DNA from 4 places in the Streptomyces sp. NPDC059906 genome. Region 2 is predicted to be linked to each of the others. Evidence: riboswitches for the same ligand, from Rfam matches in the RefSeq annotation. Region 2 holds a riboswitch; each other region holds the start of a gene.
What was found. Region 2 has a riboswitch for cobalamin ahead of ACFV9J_RS17865 (ABC transporter substrate-binding protein). Riboswitches for the same ligand answer to the same signal wherever they lie in the genome.
Positions count from the first base shown of each region.

Region 1: another riboswitch for cobalamin. It lies ahead of ACFV9J_RS25155 (ribonucleoside-diphosphate reductase subunit alpha); the one in region 2 lies ahead of ACFV9J_RS17865 (ABC transporter substrate-binding protein).
Region 3: another riboswitch for cobalamin. It lies ahead of ACFV9J_RS09390 (cobalamin biosynthesis protein); the one in region 2 lies ahead of ACFV9J_RS17865 (ABC transporter substrate-binding protein).
Region 4: another riboswitch for cobalamin. It lies ahead of ACFV9J_RS28900 (energy-coupling factor ABC transporter permease); the one in region 2 lies ahead of ACFV9J_RS17865 (ABC transporter substrate-binding protein).

Region 1 is NZ_JBHWKU010000017.1:159,345-162,906, forward strand. It holds gene ACFV9J_RS25155 (ribonucleoside-diphosphate reductase subunit alpha) at 1-1,564, opposite strand, end outside; cobalamin riboswitch at 1,692-1,853, opposite strand; partial or broken gene ACFV9J_RS25160 (GNAT family N-acetyltransferase) at 1,915-2,422, opposite strand; gene mctP (monocarboxylate uptake permease MctP) at 2,495-3,562, opposite strand, start outside.
Region 2 is NZ_JBHWKU010000010.1:147,981-151,542, forward strand. It holds gene ACFV9J_RS17855 (MFS transporter) at 1-963, shown strand, start outside; gene ACFV9J_RS17860 (class I SAM-dependent methyltransferase) at 932-1,681, shown strand; cobalamin riboswitch at 1,770-1,891, shown strand; gene ACFV9J_RS17865 (ABC transporter substrate-binding protein) at 1,940-2,965, shown strand; gene ACFV9J_RS17870 (FecCD family ABC transporter permease) at 3,001-3,562, shown strand, end outside.
Region 3 is NZ_JBHWKU010000004.1:373,325-376,886, reverse strand. It holds gene ACFV9J_RS09405 (class II aldolase/adducin family protein) at 1-124, opposite strand, end outside; gene pitH (low-affinity phosphate transporter PitH) at 349-1,620, shown strand; gene ACFV9J_RS09395 (hypothetical protein) at 1,655-1,876, shown strand; cobalamin riboswitch at 2,036-2,169, shown strand; gene ACFV9J_RS09390 (cobalamin biosynthesis protein) at 2,275-3,264, shown strand; gene ACFV9J_RS09385 (cobyric acid synthase) at 3,261-3,562, shown strand, end outside.
Region 4 is NZ_JBHWKU010000023.1:70,032-73,593, reverse strand. It holds gene ACFV9J_RS28910 (potassium channel family protein) at 1-379, shown strand, start outside; gene ACFV9J_RS28905 (MerR family transcriptional regulator) at 470-1,063, shown strand; cobalamin riboswitch at 1,134-1,321, shown strand; gene ACFV9J_RS28900 (energy-coupling factor ABC transporter permease) at 1,351-2,058, shown strand; gene ACFV9J_RS28895 (energy-coupling factor ABC transporter substrate-binding protein) at 2,055-2,393, shown strand; gene cbiQ (cobalt ECF transporter T component CbiQ) at 2,394-3,143, shown strand; gene ACFV9J_RS28885 (ATP-binding cassette domain-containing protein) at 3,140-3,562, shown strand, end outside.

The sequences.
Region 1 (3,562 bases), on a different contig from region 2:
AGACGTCCTGGAGGCCCATCGCGCCGAGGCCGACCGGGCGCCAGCGGGCGTTGGAGCGGCCCGCCTGCTCGGTCGGGTAGAAGTTGATGTCGACGACCCGGTCCAGGAAGGTGACCGCGGTGCGGACGGTGGCGTCCAGGCGCTCCCAGTCCATGTCGCCCTTCGCGGGGTCGACGAACGCGCCGAGGTTGACCGAGCCCAGGTTGCAGACCGCGGTCTCCCCGTCGTCGGTGACCTCCAGGATCTCCGTGCAGAGGTTGGATGAGTGGACGACGTGGCCGGGGGTCGCGGTCTGGTTGGCCGTGCGGTTGGCGGTGTCCTTGAAGGTCATCCAGCCGTTGCCGGTCTGCGCGAGGGTGCGCATCATGCGGCCGTACAGCTCCCGGGCGGGCAGCGTCCTGCGGGCCAGCCCCGCCTCCTCCGCCCTGCGGTAGGCGGCGTCGAACTCCTCGCCCCACAGGTCGGTCAGCTCCGGCACGTCGGCGGGGGAGAACAGCGACCAGGCCCCGTCGGCGTCCACGCGGCGCATGAACTCGTCCGGGATCCAGTGCGCGAGGTTCAGGTTGTGCGTACGGCGGGCGTCCTCGCCGGTGTTGTCCCGCAGCTCCAGGAACTCCTCGACGTCCGCGTGCCAGGTCTCCAGGTAGACCGCGGCGGCGCCCTTGCGCCGGCCGCCCTGGTTCACGGCGGCGACCGAGGCGTCCAGCGTCTTCAGGAACGGGACGATGCCGTTGGAGTGCCCGTTGGTGCCGCGGATCAGCGAACCCCGGGCGCGGACGCGGGAGTAGGCGATGCCGATGCCGCCGGCGTGCTTGGACAGGCGGGCCACCTGGTGGAGGCGGTCGTAGAGGGAGTCCAGCTCGTCCTTGGGGGAGTCCAGGAGGTAGCAGGACGACATCTGGGCGTGCCGGGTGCCGGAGTTGAAGAGGGTGGGGGAGGAGGGGAGGTAGTCGAGGCGGCTCATCAGGCCGTAGAGGGCGGCGACCTCGTCCACGGACCGGGTGGTGTCGTCCTCGGCGAGTCCGGCGGCGACCCGCAGCAGGAAGTGCTGGGGCGTCTCGACGGCCTTGCGGGTGAGCGGGTGGCGGAGCAGGTAGCGGCTGTAGACGGTACGCAGGCCGAAGTAGCCGAAGCGGTCGTCGGCGGCCGGGTCGACCAGCGCGTCGAGGCGGGCCGCGTGCAGCCGGACGAAGGCCGCGGTGCGGTCGGCGATCAGGCCCTCGCGGTGGCCGGTGGCGACGGAGTCGGTGAAGGTGACGACGCCCTGGGAGGCGGCCTCGGCGCGGATGCCGATGGTCAGCAGGCGGGCGGCCAGCCGGGAGTAGACCGGGTCCTCGGAGATCAGGCCGGCGGCGGCCTCGGTGGCCAGCTCGCGCAGCTCGGCCTCGTCGGCGCGGGCGGACCGGCCGCGCAGTGCGGCGGCGGCCACCCGGCCGGGGTCGGCGCCCTGGAGGTCGGCGGTCAGCCCGGTCAGGGTCCGCAGCAGGGCGGCACCGGGTCCGTCGGGTTCCCCGGTCGCCGTCACCGGGGTCGCTGAAGCCGGATCGGCTGGCGCGATGGTCACGTGGAGCACTCCCTCGCTCGGCACGGGGCCCGGCGGAGGGAGGGCAGGGGGCAGCTCACGAGCGCACGCGGCGTCGCGTCCACCGGCCCACTCCACGAGGCCCGGACGTCATGGCACCCGGGCCAGGGCGGCCGGGCGCGCTGTCGGCAGGTCCTCGGACTGGACAGGCGTGCGCGCACGTGCGAAGACGTACGGATGCACGCAAGTACACCGTTGCGGGACAGTTCCGGATTCGCACCGGATTCCCCTGCGGCGACAGCGAGCACGAGCATACATCTTGTGCCGGGGGACGCGAGCACCCCCAGATGTTGTGTCTCGACGGGGTGTTGTGATGGGGTGCCGCGGCCGTGTCAGAGCGTCAGTTCGTAGGTGAGCAGCGTGATGTCGTCCAGCTCCGGCAGCGGGTTCCAGTCGCGGTCGGGCGTGCGGACGAAGCCCCAGGCGCGCGTAGAGACGGTGGGCGGTGCGCATGGTGGCCTGGGTCGACAGCACGACGCCCGTGCACCCCGTCACCGTCCGGGCGCGGTCGACACAGGCCCGTACGAGGGCCTCGCCCGCCCCGCGGCCGCGTGCCTCGCGGGCGACGGCGAGCATGCGTATCTCGGCCTCGCCGGGGCGGGCTATGTCCGCCATGGGGCCGCCGGACGGTACGAAGGTCACGCCGCCGAGCACCCGGGTGTCGGCCACGGCGACCAGCACCTCGGCGGCCGCCGCCCGCTTGGCCACGTCGCGCAGCTCGTCCAGGTAGGAGTCGCTCTCCCCGAAGTCGAGGAGGCCGTCGCGCAGGTAGGCCTGCGCGGTGATCTCGCCGAGGGTGTCGTACTCCTCGGCCGTCGCCCGCCGGATCACGAAGTCCATGACCCCGAGTGTGCCCGACGGGTACGACAACGGGCCGCCGGATTTCTCCGACGGCCCGCCTCGAACCAGGGGTCAGTGCGAGCTGCCCGCCGTGGCCGGCGGCAGTTCCACCTGGACGCCGGGGTCGCCGGCGTCGGCCGTGTAGTCGCTCGGCTTGGTCTCGTCCACGCCGTCGGGCGCCTTGACCGCCCTCAGGACGAAGGTCAGGACCACGGTGACCAGGACGTTCAGCACGAAGGCGGTGAGACCGATGTAGCCGATCTCGCCGATGCCGGGGATCTCGTCGGAGGACCCGCCGAAGTGCGCCTGTGTCGGCGAGGCGACCCCGTAGGCGGCGACCGTGCCGTAGATCATGCCGACCGCCCAGCCGCCGAGCAGCGCCCAGCGGTGGAACCAGCGGGTGAACAGGCCGCCGACCAGGGCCGGGAAGGTCTGCAGGATCCAGATGCCGCCCAGCAGCTGGAAGTTGATCGCGACGGTCTTGTCCATGCCCAGGACGAAGATCAGCGCGCCCACCTTCACCAGGAGCGACACCAGCTTGGAGACCTTCGTCTCCTGTGCCGGGGTGGCGTCCGGCTTGATGAAGTCCTTGTAGATGTTGCGGGTGAAGAGGTTCGCGGCCGCGATCGACATGATCGCCGCCGGGACCAGGGCGCCGATGCCGATCGCCGCGAAGGCCACGCCCGCGAACCAGTCCGGGAACATGGTCTCGAACAGCTGCGGGATTGCCAGCTGGCCGTTGTCCACCTTCACCCCGGCCGCGATCGCCATGAAGCCGAGCAGCGCGAGCAGGCCCAGCATCAGCGAGTACAGCGGCAGGATCGTGGTGTTGCGCCGGATCACGTTACGGCTGCGCGAGGACAGCGTGGCGGTGATCGAGTGCGGGTACATGAAGAGCGCCAGGGCCGAGCCGAGCGCCAGCGTCGCGTAGGTCCACTGGCCCCCCGCGTCCGGCACCACCCCGCCCTTGCCCGCCTCGGTGAACTTGTCGCTCGCCGACGCGAAGATGTCGTCGAAGCCGCCCAGCTTGATCGGGATGTAGATGATCGCCACCGCGATGACGATGTAGATCAGCGTGTCCTTCACGAACGCGATCAGCGCGGGCGCGCGCAGTCCCGACGAGTAGGTGTACGCCGCCAG
Region 2 (3,562 bases):
CTCCTGCTGGCCCTGCGCTGGCCGCCCCTCGCCGTCTGGGCACTGGTCCTGACGTGCTGCGGTGCCGCGCTCTACCTGCCCGCCAACAAGGCGTACCTGGTACACGGCGTCGACGACCAGCGCCGCCCGGCGTTCCTGTCGGCGGGCAACGCGGCACTCAACGCCGGGATGGCCCTCGGCCCGCTCATCGCCGGGCCGTTCGTCCTGTCCGCGCCCGGCTGGCTGTTCGCAGCCGTCACGACGCTGTTCCTCGCGGTCACGGCAGGACACGCACGGCTACCGGAGACCCACGGGACGCACCCCGCCGAATCGACGCAAACGGCCCGCCCGGGACTACTCGCCGGCGTGGCACTCCTGCCGTTCGCCGCCAACGCGCTGGCCTTTTACCTCTACTTCCACTTCCAGCACTTCCTGGCGGTGTACGCCGTCGAGCGCGCTTCCAGCGCCTTCTACAGTCTGGTGCTGCTGCTCTGTTTCACGCTGGTCGTCGTCGTACAGCCGCTCGCGTCCGGCCTGATCCGGCGCATGCCGTACGCCCTCGCCCTCGCGGTCGGGTTCACGGGCCTGGCAGCGGGCCTGGCCGTGCTGGCGGCCGGTACCCGGGCGGCGCTGCTGGCGGGCGGCGCGCTGATCACCCTCGGCGACATCGTGCTGTTCCTCAAGAACGACCTGGAGGCACTGCGCCGGAGCCCCCGCTCCGACGCCGTCGTCTTCGGCCGGCAGCGGCTGGCCGCGGGCCTGGGCGCCTGCGCGAGCGGCGTGCTGGGCGGGCAGGTGTACGGCCTCGGCGAACGGGCCGGACACACCGGCTGGTTCTGGCTGCTGGCAGCCGCGCAGTGCCTGCTGCTTCCCCCTCTGCTGCTCACCCTGCGCCGCCGCACGGCGCGGCGCCCTGTCCCCGACGGCGACCACGAAGGAGCACTGACCCGCGATGACACGGACGGGCGGATTCCAGGACGATGACTTCTGGACCGAGTTCCACGACTTCCTCTTCTCCGAGCAGCGCTACGAGCAGGCCGAGGAACTCCTCGACACCTCTCCCCTGCTCGCCCTGACCGAGAGATCACGCGTGCTGGACCTGTGCTGCGGGCCGGGGGTGTTCACCGTCCCGCTCGCACGCCGCGGGCACCGCGTGACCGGAGTGGATCTGAGCCCGGCCATGCTGGACCGGGCACGCAAGCGGTCGGCCGACGCCGGTGCCGAGGTGACGTACGTCCGGGCCGACGCCCGCGAGTACGAAGCGCCGGGCGGCTTCGACGTCGTCCTCAACATGTTCACCTCCTTCGGATACTTCGAGGATCCCGCCGACAACGCGCGCGTGCTGCGCACCATGCACACCTGCCTCGCCCCGGGCGGCACGCTCGTCCTCGACCTGGCCGGGAAGGAGCTCCTGGCCCGCAGGGTCACCCCGCCCAAGGTGGTGCGGCGGGGCGACGACCTGATGGTGCAGACCGACACCGTGCTGGACGAATGGGCGCGGCTGCGCAGCGAGTGGGTGCTGGTCCGGGGCGAGCGGGTGACGCGGGCCACCTTGACATGGTTCGTGTACAGCGCGGTGGAGTTGCGGCGGATGGCCGAGGAAGCGGGGTTCGGCCGCGTGGAGGTCTTCGGCGGGTTCGACGGACGCCCCTACGACGCGAACGCCGAGCGGCTCGTCCTTCGGGCGGTCCGCGAAGCGTGAGGAAGGCAGGGCGTGCGGCCGGGTCCGCACGCCCTTTTGCCGCCTGCTCAGGGGTCGTAGGATCATCTGGTCATCGCCGCGACGGGAGACAGGAAGCCGGTGCGAATCCGGCACGGTCCCGCCACTGTGACCGGGGAGCGCCCCTCCGACATGCCACTGCGCTGTGCGCGGGAAGGCGGAGGGAACGTCGATCCGGGAGTCAGGACACTGGTCCGTCGCGGGCCCGTCCCGAGGAGCGCGGACTCCAGGAGGCTTCACGTGTCCCCTTTGTTCACCCCTGCCCGCACGCGCGGGTTCCTTCGTGCCACGGTCACCGCCGTGGCCCTCTCGTCCGTGCTGCTGGCCACCGGCTGCGGTTCGTCCGACGAGAGCGGTGGCGACGCGCAGGCCACCGCGGCCGTGCCCGCGGGCTTCCCGGTCACGATCGACAACTGCGGTGTGAAGACGACGTACGACAGGCCGCCGTCGCGGGTGGTCACCATCCATCAGCACCCGGCGGAACTCATGCTCGCCCTCGGTCTGAAGGACCGCATGGTCGGCACGGCCTTCCCCGACTCCGCCGTCCTGCCCGAGTTGCGGAAGGACTACGAGTCGGTCCCCGAACTGGCGAAGAAGGAGCCGTCGTTCGAGCGGATCCTGGACGCCGAGCCGGACCTCGTCTACGGCGGTTACGGCAGCGCCTTCGCCGAGAACGAGGGCCGCTCCCGCAAGGCGTTCGCCGACGCCGGCATCCACACCCACCTCAACCGCGAGTACTGCGGCAAGAAGCGCGTGACGATGAAGGACACCTACGACGAGATCCGCACCATCGGCAAGATCTTCGGCGTGCCCGACCGGGCGGACGAACTGGTCGCCGACCTCCGGACACGGGTCGGCAAGGCCACCACCGCCGTCAAGGGCGAGCCCCAGGTGCCCGTCTTCGTCTACGACAGCGGCGACAAGAGCGCCTTCACCGCGGGCGGCAAGAGCCTGGGAACCGAACTGATCCGGCTGGCCGGCGGCGAGAACGTCTTCGCCGACCTGGACGATGTCTTCGGCGACGTCTCCTGGGAGCAGGTCGTCGAGCGCAGGCCGGAAGTCATCGCCGTCTACGACTACGCCGGCGCCAAAAGCGTCGAGGAGAAGAAGAAGTTCCTGCTCTCCCAGCCCGCGCTCGCCGACGTACCCGCCGTCAGGAACAAGCGGTTCGTCGTCCTGCCGCTGACCGCCACCCTGGTCGGCATCCGCTCGGCCTACGCGGTCGACGACCTGGCCCGCGGACTGCACCCCGAGAGCTTCCGGTGACCCAGGCCGCCACCGGCACGCCCGCCGAAGGGACGGTGCGGGGGAAGTCCACCGGATCAGGACCGGGCCGTACGCGGCTCGGCGTCACGCTGCTGGTACTCACCGCCCTGCTCGTCGTCTCCGCGACGGCGGGCCTCGCGATCGGCTCCGTGCACGTGCCGCCGGGCCAGGTGTGGGGCATCGTGACGCACGCGCTGGGCATCGACCGGCGGCAGCCGGACTGGTCCCGGGCCCGGGAGACCATCGTGGTGGACGTACGGGCGCCGCGGGTGCTGCTCGGTGCGGTCACCGGCGCGGGACTCGCGGTGATCGGCACCGCCCTTCAGGCCCTGGTGCGCAACCCGCTCGCCGAGCCGTACCTGCTCGGCGTCTCCTCCGGGGCGTCGCTCGGCGCGGTCTCGGTGATCGTGTTCGGTGTCACCCTCTTCGGGCCCCTCTCCCTGTCGGTGGCCGCCTTCGTGGGCGCCCTGGGCGCGCTCCTGCTCGTGTACGCCACCGCCCGCACCGGCGGACGCATCACCTCGTCGCGGCTGGTGCTGTCCGGGGTGGCGATCGCGGCGGTGCTCACCGCGGTCCTCGATCTGCTGCTGCTCACCA
Region 3 (3,562 bases), on a different contig from region 2:
CGACGAGTTCCGCCCAGGCCGGCCCGACGGCGGCCGCCCCGGCCGGCTCTCCCGCCGCGTCACCCGCCCGGTCTCCAGTCCCGGTCCCGGTCCCGTCCGCCCCTGCGGCCCGCGATCGCGTCACAGTCACCGTCTCCTCCCGGGCGCCCGCGCGCCCCTCACGTCCCGTCGCCGGACGCCCTCGCGGCGATCCTGCCAGGGACGTCTCCGGAGAGCACCGGAGCGGGTACGCAGCGGGAGGCCTCGACACCGCTTCCGGTCACCGTGACGCCCTGCCCAGTTCATCTTCCGTTCACCCTGGTTACCTACGTTCGTCGCGCCAACGACCTCGAACGATTGCCTGGGTAAATGGAAAGCTTCTCGCTGATCCTCGCGATTGTGGTGGTAACCGCACTCGCGTTTGATTTCACGAACGGTTTCCACGACACCGCGAACGCGATGGCAACGACCATTTCGACCGGTGCGCTCAAGCCCAAGGTGGCGGTGGCGATGTCCGCCGTCCTCAACCTTGTAGGCGCCTTCCTCTCGGTGGAGGTCGCCAACACGATCTCCAAGGGTCTCGTCGACGAGACCGGCATCCGTCCCGAGGTCATCTTCGCCGCCCTGGTCGGCGCGATCCTCTGGAACCTCCTGACCTGGCTGGTCGGGCTCCCGTCCAGCTCCTCGCACGCCCTGATGGGCGGCCTGATCGGTGCCGCCGTCGCCTCGGCCGGCATCGGCGCGGTCAACGGCGACGTCCTCGTCACCAAGGTGCTCCTCCCCGCGATCGCCGCCCCGCTCGTGGCCGGCCTCGCGGCGATGCTCGCGTCCCGGATGACGTACTCGCTGGGCCGCAAGGCCGACGGCAGGGCCGCCAAGAAGGGCTACCGGGCCGGGCAGATCGCCTCCGCCGGTCTGGTCTCGCTGGCCCACGGCACCAACGACGCCCAGAAGACCATGGGCATCATCACCCTCGCCCTGATCGCCGGCGGCTCGCTCGCCCCCGACTCCGACCCGCCGGTGTGGGTCATCCTGAGCGCGGGTCTGGCCATCGCGCTCGGCACCTACCTGGGCGGCTGGCGCATCATCCGCACCATGGGCAAGGGCCTGACCGACCTCCAGCCGCAGCAGGGCTTCGCCGCCCAGACCAGCGCCGCCACGGTCATCCTGGCCTCCTCCCACCTCGGCTTCTCGCTGTCCACCACGCACTCGGTCTCCGGTGCGGTGATGGGCGCGGGCCTCGGCCGCAAGGGCGGTGTGGTCCGCTGGTCCACGGCCACCCGGATGTTCGTCGCCTGGGGCCTGACGCTGCCGGCCGCGGCCCTGGTCGCCGCGCTCGCCGAGTGGGTCTGCCGCGCCGGCGACTGGGGTACGGCCCTCGTCGCGGTGTTCCTGATCGCCTCCAGCTTCGCGATCTGGCGGATCTCCCGCCGCGAGGTCGTCGACCACACCAACGTCGTCGAGGGCGACCCGGTGGACACCGAGGGGCCGGGGCAGCCCGAGCCCGCCGGTGTGGTCACCACGGCGATGGCCGCCGTGTCGCCGCCCCCGACGGGCGCGACCGAGGAGCTGGCGGCCACCGTCCCCGCCCCGGCCACCACCCCCGACCCCAAGGCCCCGTCGGCCGCCACCACCGTCTGAACCCGCCTGCCGGGTACGAAGGAAGCGAACCTCCATGAGCATCGACTGGGCAGCCCTCGGCTCCGTCTTCGGCGTCAGCCTCGTGGTCACGGTGGCCCTGGTGGGCCTGTTCACCCTCGGCATCGTCGGCCTCTCCCGCCAGGAGCGGGCCGCCGCCCGGGGCGGCTCCGCGGCCCTCGCGGTCACCGGCGCCTACGCGTGCTTCGCGGCGTGCACGGCGGCGGTGGCGTACGGGATCTATCTGATCGTCGCCTGAGCGTCGCCCCACGCACGGGCGCACGCCCCCGGGGCGGGGCGCGGGACGGACTCGAACCGTTCCGCGCCCCGCCTCTTCGCGTACCGGCGCACACCACTCGGGTGTGGGCCTTCGCACACTCCCCCGTCGCAGGTCAACGCCAGGTTGACGGGTGTTCGCGGACCGTGGTGGACTTCCGGGGCCATCTACGGCGGCAGAAGAGGAAGCCCGGTGCGAATCCGGCGCGGTCCCGCCACTGTGACCGGGGACAGGATCCCCGGGAGCCAGGAACTCTCGCCGCCGTGCTCTTCGAACCAGGGCGCGGACACCCTGAGTGAGGACCTATCGCCATGCGCGGCTGCCGTTCCGGGCTCACCAGCGACACGCTTCGACTTCCCCTTCCCACGGCCGGTTGAGCCGTGCGTGCCGGACGCGTCTTCGCGTACGGCGCCGCCGCCGGCCTCCTCGGTGACCTCCTCCTCGGCGATCCTCGCCGCGGACACCCGGTCGCCGCGTTCGGCCGTGCCGCGGGCGCCGTGGAACAGGTGCTGTGGCGGGACCACCGGGGCTGGGGCGCCCTGCACACCGTCGTGTGCGCCGGCGGCGCCGCCGTCCTCGGCTCGGCCGCCGCGCACGCCGTACGCCGCTCCCCCGCCGCCTCCGTCGCGCTGACCGCCGCGGCCACCTGGTCGGTCGTCGGCGGCAGCTCGCTGGCCCGCGAGGCCACCGCCGTCGGCCGTGCCCTGGACGCCGGGGACGTCGGGGCGGCGCGGGCGCGGCTGCCGCACCTGTGCGGGCGGGACCCGCAGGCGCTGGACGCCGACGGGATCGCCCGGGCCGTCGTGGAGTCCGTCGCCGAGAACACCTCGGACGCGGTGGTGGGCGCCCTGGTCTGGGGCGCGGTGGCCGGGGTTCCGGGGCTGCTCGGCTTCCGGGCCGTGAACACGCTGGACGCGATGGTCGGCCACAAGTCGCCCAGGTACCGCCGCTACGGCTGGGCCTCGGCCCGCCTCGACGACCTCGCGGGCTGGCCGGGCGCCCGCCTCACCGCCGTACTGGCCACCGTCGCCGGTGGCGACCCGCGGGGCGCCGTACGGGCCTGGCGCGCGGACGCCGCACGGCACCCGAGCCCCAACGCCGGGCCCGTGGAGGCCTCCTTCGCGGGCGCCCTCGGCGTGCGGCTCGGCGGGACGCTCTCGTACGGCGGGCGGGTCGAGCACCGGCCCGTCCTCAACGGGGCGGCGGGACGCGCCGTACGGGCGTCCGGCTCCGGCGACATCGACCGTGCCGTACGCCTGTCCCGGCGCGTGGGCTGGCTGGCGCTGGGCGTGTGCGCGGGCGCGCGGCTGCTCGCGAGCGGGGCCGCCTCCCTGAAGAACCGGGGCGTCGCGAAGGGACGTACGTCATGAACGGTGGCCTGCTCGTCGCCGGCACCACCTCCGACGCCGGCAAGAGCGTCGTCACCGCCGGGATCTGCCGCTGGCTGGTGCGCCAGGGCGTCAAGGTGGCGCCCTTCAAGGCGCAGAACATGTCGCTCAACTCCTTCGTGACCCGGGACGGCGCCGAGATCGGGCGGGCGCAGGCCATGCAGGCCCAGGCCTGCCGGGTGGAGCCGACCGCGCACATGAACCCCGTGCTGCTCAAGCCCGGCGGTGAGCGCAGCAGCCAGGTCGTGCTGCTCGGCAGGCCCGTGGGCGAGATGAGCGC
Region 4 (3,562 bases), on a different contig from region 2:
GCTGACCGTCGTGGCCGTGCTGCTGCTCCGGCAGATCCGGCACGTCCTCCTCGACCATCCGGACAGCCGCCCCGGGGTGGTCATCTCGCTGCTGATCGTGCTGTCGGTGCACGTCTTCTCGGCGACGTACTACGCCCTGGCCAAGGCGCCGGGCCAGTTCAGCGGGCTGCACACCCGGATCGACGCGCTGTACTTCACCGTGGTGACGCTGGCCACCGTCGGGTACGGGGACATCACCCCGCGGGGCCAGGCCGCGCGGGTCGTGACCATCCTGCAGATCACGTACAGCTTCGTCTTCCTCACCGCCGCCGCCACCGCGCTGACCACCCGCATGCGGGACATGGTGGCCCGGCGGCCCCAGCGCGGCCGCTCGCGCTGACGGCGGCGGTTTCACGTCCCGTCCCGGACGGGGTTTGAAACTGCCGCCGCGTCACCTTCTAGCCTCGGTCGCACACCGAGGAGGAGCCCCATGACGTACGCGACCGACGGCACCCGGCGCATCGGCGAACTCGCGCGGGAGACCGGGCTGAGCATCCGCACCCTGCGCTACTACGACCGGCTCGGTCTGCTCACCCCGTCCGCCCGCACCGAGGGCGGCCACCGCTGCTACGACGCCGACGACGTCCGGCGCCTGCACCGCGTGCTGGCGCTGCGCAGCTTCGGGCTCCCCCTGGCGCAGATCCGCGCGCTGCTGGACGCCGAGCCGGACCACGATCCGGCGGAGCTGATCCGGCGGCAGCTCGGCGTCGTCGAGGAGCGGCTGCGGCAGACGGCCGAGCTGCGGATCCGGCTGCTCGGCGTGCTGGACGCGCTGGACGCCTCGGCCGACGGCTCGACCGAGACCTATCTGAACGTGATCGAGGAGATGACCGCCATGGAACGTCCCCTGACGCCGGAAGAAGTCGCCCGCCTGAGCGAGGCGCGCCGCCGCTGGGCCGAGTCGCTCGGCGAGGAGGAGTTGCGTGCCCTGCACCACAGGCGCGCGGAGATCTTCGCCACGCTGGGCGAGGACGAGCGGCGGCGGCTGACGGAGCGGCGGCGCCGGGCGTTTGCGCAGCCCTGAGGCGTGTGCGGCGGTCCGGCGGGGCGGGTGCCGGGCCCGAGGCCTGCTTGTGCCCACCCCCGTGGGAGCACTACTGTCGCCACGCCTTGGTGAACGGGAAATCCGGTGTGATGCCGGTGCGGCCCTCGCCACTGTGAATCGGGAAAGTCCGGCTCCGGCCCTCACGGGCAGCCACTGGATCGCTTGCGATCCGGGAAGGCGGAGCACGGGCGGTGGTACCCGTAAGCCAGGAGACCGGCCAAGGCGCGTCGTCCATCCACGAGGTGCTGGAGAGGGTCTGCTGAGCCATGCACATAGCCGAGGGCTTTCTGCCACCGGCGCACGCGATCGCCTGGGGTGTCGCGTCCGCGCCGTTCGTCGTCCACGGAGTCCGGTCACTCACCCGTGAGGTCAGGGAGCACCCGGAGAGCACGCTGCTCCTCGGCGCCTCCGGAGCCTTCACGTTCGTGCTGTCGGCCCTGAAACTGCCGTCCGTCACCGGGAGTTGTTCGCACCCGACCGGCACCGGGCTGGGCGCCATCCTGTTCCGGCCGCCGATCATGGCGGTCCTGGGGACCATCACCCTGCTCTTCCAGGCGCTGCTGCTCGCCCACGGCGGGCTGACCACGCTCGGCGCCAACGTCTTCTCGATGGCGATCGTCGGTCCCTGGGCCGGGTACGGGGTCTACAGACTGCTGCGCCGCTTCGACGTGCCGCTCATGGTCACCGTGTTCTTCGGCGCGTTCGTCGCCGACCTGTCCACCTACTGCGTCACCAGCGTGCAGCTGGCGCTGGCCTTCCCGGACCCGAGCAGCGGATTCCTGGGCGCGCTCGGCAAGTTCGGGTCCATCTTCGCGGTGACCCAGATCCCGCTCGCGGTGAGCGAGGGCCTGCTCACGGTGATCGTGATGCGGCTGCTCGTGCAGTCCAGCAAGGGCGAACTGACCCGGCTGGGCGTGCTGCTGACCCGGTCCGGGAAGACCACGTCCGACGAGCCGGAGGCGGTGGCCCGATGACCCGCAACGCGAAGATCAACGCTCTGCTGCTGCTCGCCGTGGCCGCGCTCGCGGCGCTGCCGCTGGTGCTGGGGCTCGGCGACCACAAGGAGGAGCCGTTCGCCGGTGCCGACGCGGAGGCCGAGACGGCGATCACCGAGATCGAGCCGGACTACGAGCCGTGGTTCTCGCCGCTGTACGAACCGCCGTCCGGGGAGATCGAGTCGGCGCTGTTCGCGGTGCAGGCCGCGCTCGGCGCGGGGGTGCTGGCGTACTACTTCGGTCTGCGCCGGGGGCGGCGGCAGGGCGAGGAGCGGACGGCGGCGGCGCTGCGGGACGCCCCCGCGGGCGACTGAGTGCTGCCGATCGACGCGGCGGCGCACAGCAGCCGCTGGCGCCGCCGTCATCCCGTGGACAAGGCGGTGCTTGGTCTCGGCCTGACCGTGCTCGCGATCTCGCTGCCGCCCTGGCCGGGTGCGGCGCTGGTGCTGGTGGCGGCGCTGACGGTACTGCTGGGCCCGGCGGGCGTGCCGGGGCGGCGGCTGTGGCGGGCCTACCGGGTGCCGCTGGGATTCTGTGTGACGGGCGCGCTGCCGCTGCTGGTGCAGGTCGGGGGTCCCGACGGGTTCCTGTCGGCGGCCGACGGCGGCGCGGCGCGCGCCGGTGAGCTGCTGCTGCGCACCTCGGCGGCCTCGCTGGGGGTGCTGCTGTTCGCGTTCACCACGCCGATGTCGGACCTGTTGCCGCGCCTGGTGCGGGCCGGGGTGCCCGCGCCGGTGGTGGACGTGGCGCTGGTGACGTACCGGATGAGTTTCCTGCTGCTGGACTCCGTACGCCGGATCCGTCAGGCGCAGGCGGCGCGGCTCGGCCACACCACCCGGGCCGCGACCTGGCGTTCGCTCGGCGGGCTCGGCGCCACCGCGTTCGTGCGGGCCTTCGACCGGGCGGCGCGGCTCCAGTCGGGGCTCGCCGGGCGCGGTTACGACGGCACCCTGCGCGTACTGGTGCCCGAGGCGCGCGTCTCGGTGCCGTTCACGGCGGCGAGCGTCGCGCTCCTTGCGGCGCTGGCCGGCCTCACCCTCGTACTGGAAGGACCCCTGTCGTGAGCGAACCGGTGCGGTCACCCGAACCGACCCCGGACCTGGTCGCCCTGCGGGGCGCGTCGTTCGCGTACGAGGAGGGCCCGGACGTGCTGACGGGCCTGGACTTCGCGGTGCGCGAGGGGCGCGCGCTGGCGCTGCTGGGCCGCAACGGCAGCGGCAAGACCACGCTGATGCGGCTGCTCAGCGGCGGACTGAGGCCGCGCGCGGGGGCGTTGACGGTCGACGGGGAGCCGGTGACGTACGACCGCAGGGGGCTGACCCGGCTGCGGACCACCGTGCAGTTGGTGGTCCAGGACCCGGACGACCAGCTCTTCGCGGCCTCGGTCGGCCAGGACGTGTCCTTCGGTCCGCTGAACCTCGGACTGCCCGACGCGGAGGTCAGGACCCGGGTCGCGGAGGCACTCGCCGCGCTGGACATCGCG